DNA from 2 places in the Synechococcus sp. B60.1 genome. Region 2 is predicted to be linked to the other one. Evidence: predicted binding sites of a transcription regulator. Region 2 holds the regulator's gene; the other holds the start of a gene.
What was found. The regulator NtcA, encoded in region 2, controls nitrogen genes in cyanobacteria. The targets are predictions, from matches to a motif close to GTANCNNNNGNTAC.
Positions count from the first base shown of each region.

Region 1 (6,389 bases), on a different contig from region 2:
ATCGTCTGCACCAGCTCCGGCACCGTTAGCTCCACTTGCAAACGGGCGGCTGCCAGTTGAAAGGCGCTCACCCCCGGCACGATCTCAAAGGGGATCCCAGCCTCCGCCAGCCGAATCAGCAACTCGTGCAGAGCACCGTAAAGAGACGGATCCCCATCCTGCAGCCGCACCACCCGCAGCCCTGCCTTGACCCGCTCCACCATCTGAGGCAGCAGCGTTTCCAAGGTGAAAGCGCGTGTATCGATGGCCTCCACCCCAGGGCGACAATGGGTCAGCAGCCCCTCCGGCACCAAAGAACCTGTGTAGAATACTACATCTGCTTCCGCGAGTACTCTCTGGCCCCGCAGGGTAATCAGCTCAGGATCCCCGGGGCCGGCGCCGACAATGTGGACAGGCCAGTAGGATGAAGTCTGCTCGCTCATCCGCTCTCCTCTCGCCCCAGCAGCCAGCATCCTAACAGCAGCTAATCTCCCAAAGGTGGGAAGGGATCCCTCCCTCGCTCCAGTCCGTATTATCTCTGTAGTATAATAGCATACAGACAGCTCAGTCGAGAGGTTGCCTGTTGTTGCGCAGCACAGAGGAGGGAAAGGGTGTGAGGGGCATTGCGCAACGGCTAGATGCCCGAGGGATCCCACGGGTGGATCATGGGGTTGTGCTGAGGTTGGCGATGCCCTTGGTGCTCAGCGCTGGCATCCAGGCGCTGATGGGCATAACCGACACTTGGTTTATTGGTCAAATCTCCAGCCAAGCCTTGGCCGGGATGAACGCCGCCTGGCTGCCCACCCAGGTGGCCTTGACCCCCTTCCTGAGTCTGGGGCGAGCAGTGCAAACCTTGGTGGCGCAAACCTACGCCAGCGGAGATCCAAAGGGGGCCTCTCGCTATGCTTGGTCGGGAGTGGGGCTGGGGTTGGGCCTATTTCCCCTGTGCGGTCTCTTGTCGCTGTTGGGAGGCTTGCTGTATGGAGGGCTGCCCCTGCCGCCGGGGGTGGCGGAGCAAGCAGCGGCCTATTGGCAAATTCGCGTTTGGGGAGGCTCTGCCCTCTTGGGCACCTTTGCCTTGTCGGGTTTTTTTAACGGCATTGGCCGCACCTGGATCACTCTCTGGGTGAGTGGCTGGAGCGTGTTGCTCAACAGCATCCTCAATACCCTATTCATTTTCGGCTTGGACTGGGGGATCGCTGGAGCCGCCTGGGGCACAATCCTGTCGGAATATGGGGAGCTGACCCTCTACCTGCTGGTGTTTCTCTCAGCTTGGATCCACCGCGACTACGCTACGCGGCAAACCTGGCGCACGGGCTGGAAACCGTTGCGGCCATTGCTGAGATTGGGCCTGCCGATTGGGATCTACGCTTTGGCGGATATGAGCTCCTTCACGGTGTTTCAGTTGATGCTAGGCCAGTTGGGGGCTGTGGAGGGGGCAACGGCCCACCTGTGTCTGATGTTGTCTCGCTTTGCCTATTTGCCAGCCATCGGCCTGGAACAATCGGCCACGGTGCTAGTGGGCCAGGCTATTGGCGCCGGTCAGCCAGCTTGGGCAATGCGCTTGGGAAATGCCGTGATGGGCTGGACGCTCGGCTACATGGCTGTGATCGGCGGCGGGCTGGCGCTTTTTGGGCAAGCCCTGCTCGGCCTATTCGTTACAGGGAAAGACGCCAACGCCGCAGCAATTCTGCATCTGGGGGGGAGGCTGCTGCGGATCATCGGAGTCTCGTTTCTCTTCGATGGCATCAACTTCTCTGCAGTGGGATGCCTGCGCGGCGCGGGAGATGTGCGGGCACCCATGGCGATCATGCTCGGGATGAGCTGGCTCTTTTTCTTGCCTTTGGCGCAAATACTGATCTTTCCCCAAAGCTGGATCCCTTTTCTGCCGGGGTTGGGATGGGGGGCTGTGGGGGGCTGGTTGGCCATGCTGATCTATGTCGCCGGCTTGGCCAGCCTGTTGCTCAGCCGCTGGCGCAGTCGGGTGTGGCAGAAGGCGGCTCTGCGGCAGGGCCACCGCCATAGTGAGTTGGGCTAGCGCGCCGGATCGAGGCGCTGCTGTAGAATTTGCTTGGCCAGCACCAGATCCCAGGGGGTGGTTAACTTCAGATTAGACTCCTCCCCTTCCACGATGTAAACCGGCCAACCCAGCTTCTCGAATAGGGCTGCGTCATCGGTTACCTGCCACCCCTGGGCCAGTGCCTCCCGATGGGCTTGCCACAACAGCGACAGGCGAAAGCCCTGGGGCGTTTGGGCTGCCCACAGCCGGCTACGCTCCGGTGTCGATTCGATTTGGATCCCCTTGGGGCCGCTTGCGGTTACTTTAATCGTGTCTTTGACAGGGATCGCGGCAATCAAGCCGTCCACTTGCTCCAAGGCGGCGCTGCAGCGATCGAACAACTCAGAGGTGGCCAGGCAGCGGGCCCCATCGTGAATCAACACCCGTTCCACCGTTCCCAGCCCATAGAGATACTCCACCCCCCTGTAAACCGACTCCTGCCGCGTCACCCCTCCTTGCAGAAGCTGCACCGGCGTGGACAGCTCGATGGACGCCAGGATCTGCTCCATGGCCGGCCAGTCGCCGGGTTGGGAGAGAATGCCAATCCACTCGATGGAATGCGCCCGATCTGCCGCCCGCAACGTCCAAGCCAGGACAGGCTGACCCAAAAGTGGCAACAACAGCTTGTTGACCGCCGCCCCCATTCGCTTGCCGCTGCCAGCCGCCGGGATCAACAGGTGCATGGGATCCAAAAGTGCATCCAACCGCATCCCAGTTTACAGCCAGGGAGGGCCAGGCTTGGCCCTCCTCATCGTTGACAGTGGCGATTGGTGCCGCTGGATCCCCTTCAGAGCCGGGGTGCCGCCTCAAGGTTGGTCCAACTCGGCAGAAGCAATCACAAAATCCGGGTAGGCCACGTTACCATGCTCGCCCACATCCAAGCCGGCCAGCTCCTCTTCAGCACTGGTGCGCAGGCCAACGGTTGCCTTGAGGATCAAAAACAGGATCAAGCAGGTGATGAAAGGCCAGAAGAAATAGGCTAGAGCGCCCACAACTTGTACCCCAAATTGCGCCCAGGTCACCCCTGAGTTGGCGTGGGCAAACCAAGGGATCCCTGCTGCCAACACCCCCCAAATACCACAGGTGCCGTGTACCGAAACGGCGCCCACCGGGTCGTCAATCTTCAGCACCGTATCCAGAATCACCGCCGAGATGACCACCAGGATCCCGGCCACCGAACCGATGATCAAAGCTCCCAGAGGGTGGACAGTGTTGCAAGGAGCAGTGATCCCTACCAAGCCGGCCAGCACCCCGTTGGCGGCAAAGGTCATATCCGGCTTGCCAAAATGCACCCAGCAGGTGATCATCGCCCCAATAGCCCCTGCCGAAGCTGCCAGCAGCGTGTTCATGGCAATCCAGCCGATATCGGGGCTGGCGGCTGTGGTCGAGCCGGCGTTGAACCCAATCCAACCCAAGGTGAGGATAAACACCCCCAACATCCCCAGAGGCAGGTTGTGGCCGGGAATCGCCCGTGGCTCTCCGTTGGGGCCGTACTTGCCGATGCGAGGGCCAAGCACCATGGCCCCGGCTAAGGCGGAAGCGCCCCCCACCAAATGCACTACGCCCGAACCGGCAAAGTCGATGAAGCCCAGATCTTCCAGCCAGCCGCTGGTGCCACCGTTGTAGTCGCCAAACAGCCCATTCCAAGCCCAGCCCCCCGAGATGGGGTAGATCAGCCCAGAGATGACGACAGAGTAGATGAGGTAGGCCACGAACTTGGTGCGCTCCGCCATGGCCCCGGAAACAATGGTGGCAGCGGTGGCGGCAAACACCATCTGGAAGACGAAGAATGTAAAAGGCCAGTCCCCTGCTTCGTGGGCTTGCTGCCAACTGAAAGCAAACCAGCTCCGGCCAAAGAAGCCAGTATTTTCTCCAAACATCAGGCCAAACCCGATGAACCAAAAGGCGCAACAGCCCATGCAAAAGTCCATCAGGTTTTTCATCATAATGTTGGCGGCATTCTTGGCGCGGGTAAAGCCCGTCTCCACCATGGCGAACCCCGCCTGCATGAAGAACACCAAGGCTGCCCCCACCAGCGTCCAGACAATGTCAGCATGTTTCTGTACGACTTCCGCGTCCTGAGCGAAGGCGCTCTCCTGACCCAACAGGAAAACCAGCGAAATCGTCAGAGCAGCAGTTAGGCCCCCCTGAGCTGGTTGCCAAAGCCACTGCAGTGCTTGGCCTTTGAGTCTTTGGATCATCCTTGTAGACATGCTTTTCGACTCACCTAAAGTGACGGTACTTTTACAACGCATTAACTGGGGCAAAGATCCCTCATTTGCCCACTGCAAGCCAGCCTGGGACTCGGATCGAGCTACCCAGGCTCCAAGACCTTCCCTGCTTTACAGGGCGTCTTGGTTGAGTTCGCCGGTACGGATGCGAATGGTTTTCTCGACAGGGCTGATGAAAATCTTGCCGTCCCCGATTTCGCCGGTGCGAGCCGCCGCGATCAGCTTCTCCACCACCGTGTCCACCAGGTCGTCTTCGACCACGATCTCCACCTTCAGCTTTTGCAGGAACTCTACCGTGTACTCGGATCCCCGATAGCGCTCGGTTTGTCCTTTTTGCCGACCAAAACCCCGCACTTCGCTCACTGTCATGCCGACAATTCCGGCATTGACCAGGGCAATTTTCACCTCATCCAGCTTGAAGGGCCGAATTATAGCCTCGATCTTTTTCATTGGCCTCCCATATCCCCAACAATCCCGCTAATTTCTAACACTACTAAAACCTGCAAATTGTAAATCTAGATACATTTTCGTTCTTCTACTGAGAATGCTTACCACTCTAGATTTGCTCTCGTCAAGACCAGAAGGCTAGGCCTGGGCTACTTTAGCTTTTTAAGAAGTTCGCGCTGGCATCTCACGAGCTTAGTCTTTCACCGGCCGTTGAGGATCGAGGAGAATCCAGACTGGCTGTGACGAGGGCCACTGCCAGCCACCACAGCATCTGCACCTGGGGACGGTACCAGATGGTGTCCACCAGGCCGTGGGCCATCATGCCGGTGCAGGCTGCTAAACCTGCCGCCACCCACAGGCCCTGGGGATCCCGGCAGGCAAGTAAACGTTTCCAGCCTCTCCAGCCGTGATCCCAGAGCACCAGGAGGAACCAAGCAAAAGCTAGGGATCCGACTAAGCCCGTCTCCAAGGTAATCTGGAGCGGCACCGAGTAGGCTGCAAGGGCGCTGAAGTTGCCCCGCTGGTAGAGGGGATAGACGCGGTTGAAGGCGACATTGCCAGGGCCGATCCCCAAGATGGGAAAGTCGCGGATCATCTCCAGCACCGCCGCCCAGACGTTGAGGCGAAAGTTGTTGCTGGTATCTAGCCGTCCCCAAAGGAGGCTCTGAGCCCGTAGCCGCAAGGGGCGTACCGTCAAGATGGCAAGCAGCAGCGCGGCTGCGCCCCCTCCCAAGAGAGCCGGCACCGTCCAGCGCTGCCAACGGGCCGGCAGGCGGGGGGCGTACCATTGGGCCAGCAGCAGGGCCATCATCCCCAGCGCTGCCAGCCCCCCAATCCAGGCACCGCGGCTGTAGGTCAGCCCCAGACAGATAAGGTTGACGGCGGTTGTAAACCCCACCAGAAGCTTGATCCCCCAACCCGGCCAGAGGCAAATGGCAGCCAGCCCCAAGGGGAGGAGGGGAACCAGGTAGCCCCCATACAGGTTAGGGTTGCGCAGAAAGCTGTACACCCGTGTCAGGCCCGCCAAGCCCGATTCTGGATCTACCCAGGTGGCCAGTTCGGCCGCCCCGTAAAAGTACTGCCGCAGGCCGTAGATCCCCATCCCCAGGCTGACCAAGAGCAGGGATCCAACAATCCCATCTCGGAATTGGGGTTGGCGCAGCAGACGATGCAAAAGCAGATAGCCGGCTAAGTAGAGCGTCAGCTTCAGCCAGCCATCCCGCGCCGCATAGGGAACCGGCGAGAGGAGCGTTGCCAGGGTAGCAATTCCCCAGAAAAGGCCCAGGGGCAGATGGACAGGTAGCCCAGTCGGGGTTTCCACCAGCCAGCTCAAGACCACAAGCGCCGCCATGGCCAGTAGGATTAGGCCGAGGATGCCGGTGGAGCTTTGGGAGGAAAAGACCCAGTAGAGCAACACCAGACCCAAGCCAATCCCGTCCAAGCCTTGGACGAGCAAGCTGCCTTGGCCCCAGTTTTTCAGGGATCCCGACAGGCGGCCCAAAAGGCTGCCCTGCCACCAGGAATCGATAGGAAAACCCCGCAGCAGCAGAGCTTGCCACAGTTGCCTTGCTTGTTCCATCGCCGCTTTCCAGCCCCCTGGGCACCTCTCCCTCTGCCTCTGCTCATCTTCCGAGTTTATCTCCCCAGCGGCCAGGGGTAAGGACATCAGGGCA
Region 1 covers NZ_JANSJN010000099.1:3,637-10,025, forward strand. Annotated here, with positions in the region: gene cobM (precorrin-4 C(11)-methyltransferase) at 1-422, opposite strand, end outside; gene NW863_RS10645 (MATE family efflux transporter) at 593-2,017, shown strand; gene ispD (2-C-methyl-D-erythritol 4-phosphate cytidylyltransferase) at 2,014-2,721, opposite strand; gene NW863_RS10655 (ammonium transporter) at 2,845-4,251, opposite strand; gene NW863_RS10660 (P-II family nitrogen regulator) at 4,381-4,719, opposite strand; gene NW863_RS10665 (IctB family putative bicarbonate transporter) at 4,901-6,295, opposite strand.
Region 1: NW863_RS10660 (P-II family nitrogen regulator) is a predicted target of NtcA. The motif match lies at 4,779-4,792, and genes of this name have one in related genera.

Region 2 (7,875 bases):
AATTTTCTCCAAAGCCAGAGGGCGCAGCCGCTTGACGTTCCAAGCATGGAAAAGCTCGTGGGCCAGCAGAGCCAAAAAGCGGCGATAGGACTGGGGCTGATGCAGCTCCAGCCCAGAATAATTAAGGGTGGTGCTGTACTTGTGCTCTAGGCCGCCAAATCCCCCTGGCGACAAATGCACAATAAACCAGTAGCGGTCGTAGGGCAACCCGCCAAAAAACGCTGCAGTGGCCCGGACAATTTTCTCGGCATCGGCCACCGCTTGCTCCAAATCCAGGGTGCCTGCTCCCCAGACCACGAAGTAATGCGGGATCCCTTCCACTGCAAACGACCGCAACTGGTGCAGGCCCACCTCTACCGGACTATCCACCAGCTCGTCGTAGTCTGCCGCCACAAAAGACTGGCCGGAAGCAGGATCCTCAGAAGAAGAAATCAAAGGTCGCAAACTGGTGGCGATGCGCCAATCTGGCTTGGGAGGGATCACCGTCAAGGTGTAGGGTTCCCGCTCGCGACCGGGCACATAGAAAAAGAGCGCCGCCCCGTTGAAGTAGGCGTGGGTGAGATCCAAATGGTTGGTGCGCACCGTCAGCTCATAGGCATAGACCCGATAGCGAACCTTCACAGCCGAACAGCGGGGCGGCTCGATCTCCCAAGTGTTCTTATCTACCTTCCGCCAGGCCAAAGGGATCCCTTGCTCCGTTGCCGCCTGAAACTCTTGCACATGGCGGGCATATTCCCGCACCAGGTAGGATCCCGGCGTCCACACCGGCAGCCGCAGTTGCAGAGGCGCTTCTGGATCCACCTCTTGGAGTAGTTCCACCTCCAGCAGATGATTGGCCGGCTCCGGCATCCGTACTGTGAAGTGCTGACGGCTCGGTTGAGAAGGTGTGGCCACAGCCGCCTCCGGGATCCCCATAAAACCCCTCCAATCGATTACGGCCCCCGCCCCTGGTCCTGGATTCGCTGCTGGACAAGAGACGAGACTTTAAAAATGTAGCTCCTGCTACAAAGGTATCCGGGCAGAACCTTTTAGCTTAGGATAATCTTGCCCCTAGGGTAATTTTCCAGTCAACAGGAATACGGTGCGCCCCAAATCTCCCGATCTGATTTATAGGTTGATCTTAGGTATAAACTGGCTTTAAAAGGTTGACGAATATGGTGGTGGCCATCGCGGAAAAATCTCTGATTGCAGCCTTCAAACAGTTAGGAGGGCCTCACCATCCTCCGGTTATCGAAACGTTTGAACGCGGTAAGACCATCTTCTTCCCTGGAGATCCGGCGGAGCGGGTTTACTTTTTGGTGAAAGGAGCTGTCAAGCTCTCACGGGTCTACGAAATGGGGGAAGAAATTACCGTTGCTCTCCTGCGGGAAAACAGCATTTTTGGGGTGCTCTCCTTCATCACGGGGCAGCGCTCCGACCGCTTCTATCACGCGGTGGCCTTTACCCGCGTCGAGCTACTCTCTCTGCCCATCGAACAGGTGGAAAAATCGCTGCGGGAGAACGCTGAGCTGGCCATGCTGCTGCTCAAGAGCTTGGCTTCTCGCATCCTGCAGACAGAGATGATGATTGAAACACTGGCTCACCGCGACATGGGATCCCGCCTGGTCAGCTTTCTACTGATCCTCTGCCGCGACTTCGGGGTGCCCGGCCCCAATGGAGTCACCATCGATCTCAAGCTCTCTCACCAGGCTATTGCGGAAGCGATTGGCTCAACCCGTGTCACCATCACGCGTCTGTTGGGGGAGCTGCGCAAGAAGAACTACATTTCCATCCACAAGAAAAAGATCACCGTCCACGACCCGATGCAGCTTGGCCATCGCTTTGCCTAAGGGAAGAAGCTGGCCCGCGGACGTTTCCAAGAATTTCCAATAAAGAGTAATAGCAGTGCCACCGTTCGTCGGGACAATCCCTCCCTCTGGGAGAGGGGTAGCCGCGCCAGCAAGGGAACCCCCACTCAACCGCCGGCGGCTGAGGGCGATCCTTGGGGGGAGGCTTGCTGCTGGGCCAGAGCAGCCAAGATCTTTTCTCCCATCTCGCGGCAGCCTACGAGGGTCATCCCCTCCGAGTAGATGTCGGCGGTACGGTAGCCCTGGGCCAAAACTGCCTCGACAGCCTGCTCGATGCGGTCGGCAGCTTGGGGCTGATCCAAAGAGTAGCGTAGCAGCATTGCCCCAGAGAGCACCTGGGCAAGAGGGTTGGCCTTGTCTTGTCCGGCAATATCGGGGGCTGACCCGTGTACTGGTTCGTATACCCCAGGGCCAGAGGATCCCAAAGAGGCAGAGGGCAACATGCCGATGGATCCAGTCAGCATCGCTGCCTCATCGGAAAGAATATCCCCGAAGAGGTTCTCCGTGAGAATGACGTCAAACTGCTTCGGCCAGCGCACCAACTGCATGGCAGCGTTATCGACGTACAGGTGGGAAAGCTCCACGTCGGGGTACTCAGCCGCAATGGCGGTAACCCGCTCCCGCCACAGTTGCGACACTTCCAGGACATTGGCCTTATCCACTGAGCAGAGCTTGCGCCGTCGCTTGCGAGCCAGTTCAAAGGCCACGCGGGCAATGCGATCCACCTCGGCCTCGCTGTAGGCCATGGTGTTTACACCCCGCCGGGATCCCGTGGCATCTGTGAAGATCCCTTTGGGTTGGCCGAAGTAGATGCCGCCGGTGAGCTCGCGCACCACCACCAGGTCGATCCCGGCGATCACCTCTGGCTTGAGGGAAGAGGCCTCCACCAGTTGCGGAAAGATCTTCACCGGGCGCAAGTTGGCAAACAGCCCCAAGCCAGCCCGCAAGCCCAACAAAGCCCGCTCAGGACGCTTCTCCCGCGGCAGGGTGTCGTACTTAAAGTCGCCAACCGCCGCCAAGTAAACAGCATCGCTCTCCTGGGCCATTTTCAAGGTCTCTGGGGGCAAGGGATCCCCAGTGGCTTCGTAGGCTGCTCCACCAATTAGGCCCTCCTGCCACTGGAGGGAAAACCCCATCTGAGCGGCCACTGCATCCAAAACCGCCCGCCCCACCTGCATGATTTCAGGGCCGATGCCATCTCCGGCCAGGGCAGTAATCCGATAGGTTCGAGCAGCAGAGGAAGGAACGCTCATGGGCGGTCACGGTAAGAGAAGTGCGTAGCGATATTACCATCCCTTTGCCCACAGGTTTGCCGAAAAGTCCCCCAGGAAAGTTCTCCGAATCTCAATAAAAAAGTGCAGCTCGGCCATCAGCCTGCTGCACTTAGAGCTATCAACCCACAAAAACTAGAAAAGATATTCCGCTCTCTAGAACAGGCCCAGGGTGACCCACTTATCCAGAGGCAAGGTGGCGCCGATGCCCAAATAGAGGGTGACCAGGGTGCCGATCAAAAACACCGTCGTTGCTACGGGGCGGCGCAGCGGATTCTGGAACTTGTTGACGTTTTCGATGAAGGGCACAAACAGAAGGCCGACCGGAATGGCCGACATCAGGGCAATGCCCAGCAGCTTGTTGGGAGCAATGCGCAAAATGTGAAACGCGGGGTAGAGATACCACTCTGGCAGAATTTCCAGCGGCGTGGCAAAAGGATCCGCCGGCTCGCCCACCCCCGCCGGATCCATGACCGCCAGGCCGACAATCACGCCGATGGTGCCTAGGATCACCACCGGGAACATAAAGAGCAAGTCGTTGGGCCAAGCGGGCTCACCGTAGGTCATGTGGCCCATGTTTTTCTTCAGCTTGGCCAAAACTTTGGGGTTGTCCAGGTCAACTTTGCGTGTAATGACCTCAGTTGCTATTACTTGCTTCGAGACAGGCATAGCCGTTCTCCTTGTCTGGGGTAAAAAGGCTTAGCAAGAGGAACTTGGGGATCGAACCGGCCTGGGATCACAAGGGTCCAGAAATGCCCTGGCGGCGGATCATCAGAAAGTGCATAGTCATGAAGACCGCTGTCAGCCAAGGCAACACAAAGGTGTGCAGGCTGTAGAAACGGGTGAGGGTGGCTTGGCCAACGGCCTCGCCGCCCCGGATAAGCTGGACTAGGGCATCACCCACCACCGGAATGGCACTGGGCACGCCGGAGACGATCTTGACCGCCCAGTAGCCCACTTGATCCCAAGGCAGGGAGTAACCCGTAACCCCAAAGGAAACTGTCAGTACTGCCAAGATTACACCGGTTACCCAGGTCAGCTCGCGCGGCTTCTTAAACCCACCGGTTAGGTAAACCCGGAAGGTGTGTAGAATCATCATCAACACCATCATAGAAGCACTCCAGCGGTGGATGGAGCGCAGCAGCCAGCCAAAGTTGACCTGGGTCATGATGTAGTTGACCGATTCAAAAGCCTCGGCCACCGTCGGACGGTAGTAAAACGTCATGGCAAAGCCGGTGGCAAACTGAATGAGGAAGCACACCAGCGTGATGCCGCCGAGGCAGTAGAAGATGTTAACGTGGGGCGGAATAAATTTTCCGGTTGCGTCATCGACGAAAGGCGTGATCTCCAGCCGCTCGTCTAGCCAGTCGTAAACTTTGCTCATGATGCCTGCAATTTTTAGAGTTGGATATCCAGGGGGGGACGGGCCCACTCCACACAGCACTGTAACATAACTCGTTAACACGATCATGAAGTCGGGCTCAGCTTTGACACAGGGATCCCTATCCCAGCAGCCCAAACGCCTGCTGATGTCTCATCTTGTTCACGCTTCTTAGTATTTCTTAACTTCTTCCTTAGTCAAGATCCTCCGATGATTGCGCAGAAGCCGAGATCTGGGGAAAGCAGTTGGAGAGGGTTGGGGATCGGATGGGCGTTACGCCAGGCTGTCCGAGTCTTGTTGTTGGGGTGCCTGCTCTGGGCGGGCCTGAGCCTTGGCGCCTGTCAGGTGCAGGCCAGCCGCTGGGGGGAAGAGCAGCAACTGCTGGCCCAGGCTTGGGCCTATGTGGATCGGGCCTATGTGGATCCGGAGTTCAACGGGCAGAACTGGTGGCAGGTGCGGCAGCGCTTTCTCTCTCGGCCCCTCCAGGATCGGCAAGAGACCTACCGGGCCATTGAGGAGATGCTGGCAACGCTGGGGGATCCCTACACGCGCTTTTTGGATCGGGAGCACTACCTCAGCCTGCAGACTTCTACGGCTGGGGAGCTGAGCGGTGTCGGCCTCCAGATTGCCATCGACGAGCAGGGAGCGGTGCGGGTCATTGCCCCAATGGAGGGGACTCCTGCCGAGCGGGCGGGGATCCAACCTCAGGATGAGATCCTGGCGGTGGATCAGGTGCCAGTAGCAGGCCTGAGCCTGGACGAGGTGGCCGAACGGATGCGGGGTCCCAGTGGCACTCCGGTCAGTCTGCGGCTGAAGCGGCAGGAGCGCATTTGGGAGGTGGAGCTGGTGCGCCAGTCCATCCTGATCAACCCGGTGCGCACCGGTTTTTTCAAGCTGCCCCAGGGGGAGGTAGCCTACATCCGCCTCAGCCAGTTTAACGGCAATGCCGCCGCTCAAGTGCGTCAGGCCATCCAGGCCGCAGAAGCGCGAGGAGTGCAGGGCTACATCCTCGATCTGCGCAACAACCCCGGAGGGCTATTGCAGGCGGCCATTGAGATCGCCCGCTTCTGGATCCCCAAAGGCGACATCGTGCGGGTGACGGATCGCTATGGCATTCAGGACAGCATTCCCGCCACCGGCGAAGTTCTCACAGCAGCCCCCTTGGTTGTCTTAGTAAACCAGGGCAGTGCCAGTGCCAGCGAAGTCTTGGCGGGGGCGTTGCAGGACAGCGGGCGGGCACAACTGGTGGGAACGCGCACCTTCGGCAAGGGGCTGATCCAATCCCTGCTGGAGCTGGCGGACGGCTCCGGGCTGGCCGTGACCACTGCCAAATACCTCACCCCCAACGGCCACGACATTCACCGCCAAGGGATCCAGCCGGATGTGATGGTGGCCGAGGGCCCTCTTCCCCTAACGGCAGAAACCCTGGGCGGCCCTGAGGATGGGCAGTTGCAGCGGGCTTTGGAGGTGTTGGGGTCAACTTTGGCCGTGGCCCAGGGGATCCCAGCGGCAGCCAATACCTGAGGTGAGGAAGGGGGGCAGGGGGGTCTATCATCTCCGGCGGGGATGGGCGGGCCTATTTGTCTGCAATTCGTTTTAGGATTGGGTTGAGCTGTCAGTCGCTCTGGCATGAACGCCCTCCAGCAATTTCACTACTTCTTTAACTGTTGCATTGGCGCCTGGCACACCGAGCGCACCTACCACTACTTGGATCGCGGGGAGGTGGAGCGCTCCCGCACGGAGTTCACCATTCGCACCCTCACCCCTGAGCTTAAGGAGAAGGTGCTGAGGGACAACAACTACCCCAACCACGGCGTCGACGGCTTCTTGGGCTTCCACCTTGCCTTTGAGACTGTCTCTGAAAAGGGAGAGGAGGTGGGGCAAGAGCTGAACATGCTGTTTGTGCCCCGGCGAGAGAGCGCCCGTGGTCTTGAAGGTGACTATCTGCGCGATCGCGCCTATGAAGAGGAGCGGCCCATGGTGGCCGACTTCCGCTTTGATCCGCAATCCCTGCAACTGGTGATGACCACCACCTACACCCGCGTCGTTGCTGTGGATACCATCACCCTGCTCAACCCGCGCCTGCGCCTGCGGCAGATCCTCACCTACCAACGCCCCCCTCACGGTCAGCCCCTAGAGGAGCTGCTGCTGGTGGGGTTTGGGGTGGAGCAAAAGCTCACCTAGGGGGGTTTATCGGTGGAGCCGGAGTTGATCCCTCCCGAAGACTTGCGCCTGCCCCAGCATTTGGCCCGGATTCAGGCCAGCTTTGAGCGGGGACAATACCGCCAGGCTCTGGAACAGGTGAAACAGGCCCAAAGCCGCTACCCGCAAGCGGGCAAGCTGCGGCTCTGGCAGGCCTTGGCCCAGGAGGCCCTTGGAGAGAGCCAGGAGGCGATCCGCTTGGTGCAAACCTTGCTGGGCAACCCGGATCCGGAGGTCGCTCAACAGGCCCGCTACGTGTTGGGCATCTGGCAGGCACCTCGTCTGCGGCGACCAGCAGAGTGGTTGCTCGAAATCCCAGATCTCAGCCACCTGGAAGAGGCCAAGCCGGGGGAACGCCGTCTGGTCTATGAGCGCCTCCGCCGTCCAGCTTCCCTGCCGAAAGTCGCTGATCCCAGCCGCAGCGAGGCTGCTCCCCCCTTGAATACCCAACGGCTGACGTGGGTGTTGATCGGGATCCTCTTCGCTCTGCTGGTGGCGATGGCCTGGCTGCCCTAGCCCAGCCCTGGGTTGGTGCAGAGACAGGCCGCCTGACCCAAAAGCAGCAACAGCCGCCCTCGTCGCCCCTGAGTTGAAGAGAGATACTGGGAATAGGGATGGCTGTAACCCTTGGCTGCAGATGCTGGGCGAGCGTCCCAGTCGGATCCCGGGCAACAGTAGGTAACCAGCGGAGGTTGAGAGTGGCTACACAAACATTGGTCATGGATGCGGTAGAGCAGTTGGGCCTGCGGGTCACTCTGGGAGACATTGCCTCCAGCACAGGCCTGGCCCTAGAGGAGGCCAAACAGGAGTTGCTGCAGTTAGCCCAAAAGGCTGGGGGGCATCTCCAGGTTTCGCGGCAGGGGGAGATCGCCTACGTTTTCCCGCCCGACTTTCGCGACATTCTCAAGCGCAAGGAGCAGCAGGATCGGCTGGCGGTTCTGCGACGCAAGCTGTGGGGGGGGTTTCTCTACGGCCTACGCATCTCCTTTGGCATCCTGTTGGTGGTGTCGATTATCCTCATCACCCTGGCGTTGATGGCTCTGCAGATGGCCAGCAGCCGTGAGGAGGACAACCGCAGCCGCTCGCGGGGAGGGGGGGTCTTCTTCTATTTTCCCGACCTCTGGGTGGGCAACCCCTTCTGGAGTCCCTACCCCTACTACGGGGGCTATTCCGG
Region 2 covers NZ_JANSJN010000042.1:633-8,507, forward strand. Annotated here, with positions in the region: partial or broken gene NW863_RS06345 (M61 family metallopeptidase) at 1-915, opposite strand, end outside; gene ntcA (global nitrogen regulator NtcA) at 1,155-1,829, shown strand; gene leuB (3-isopropylmalate dehydrogenase) at 1,955-3,100, opposite strand; gene petD (cytochrome b6-f complex subunit IV) at 3,275-3,787, opposite strand; gene petB (cytochrome b6) at 3,855-4,502, opposite strand; gene NW863_RS06370 (S41 family peptidase) at 4,710-6,023, shown strand; gene NW863_RS06375 (phycobiliprotein lyase) at 6,129-6,683, shown strand; gene NW863_RS06380 (hypothetical protein) at 6,696-7,217, shown strand; partial or broken gene NW863_RS06385 (hypothetical protein) at 7,400-7,875, shown strand, end outside.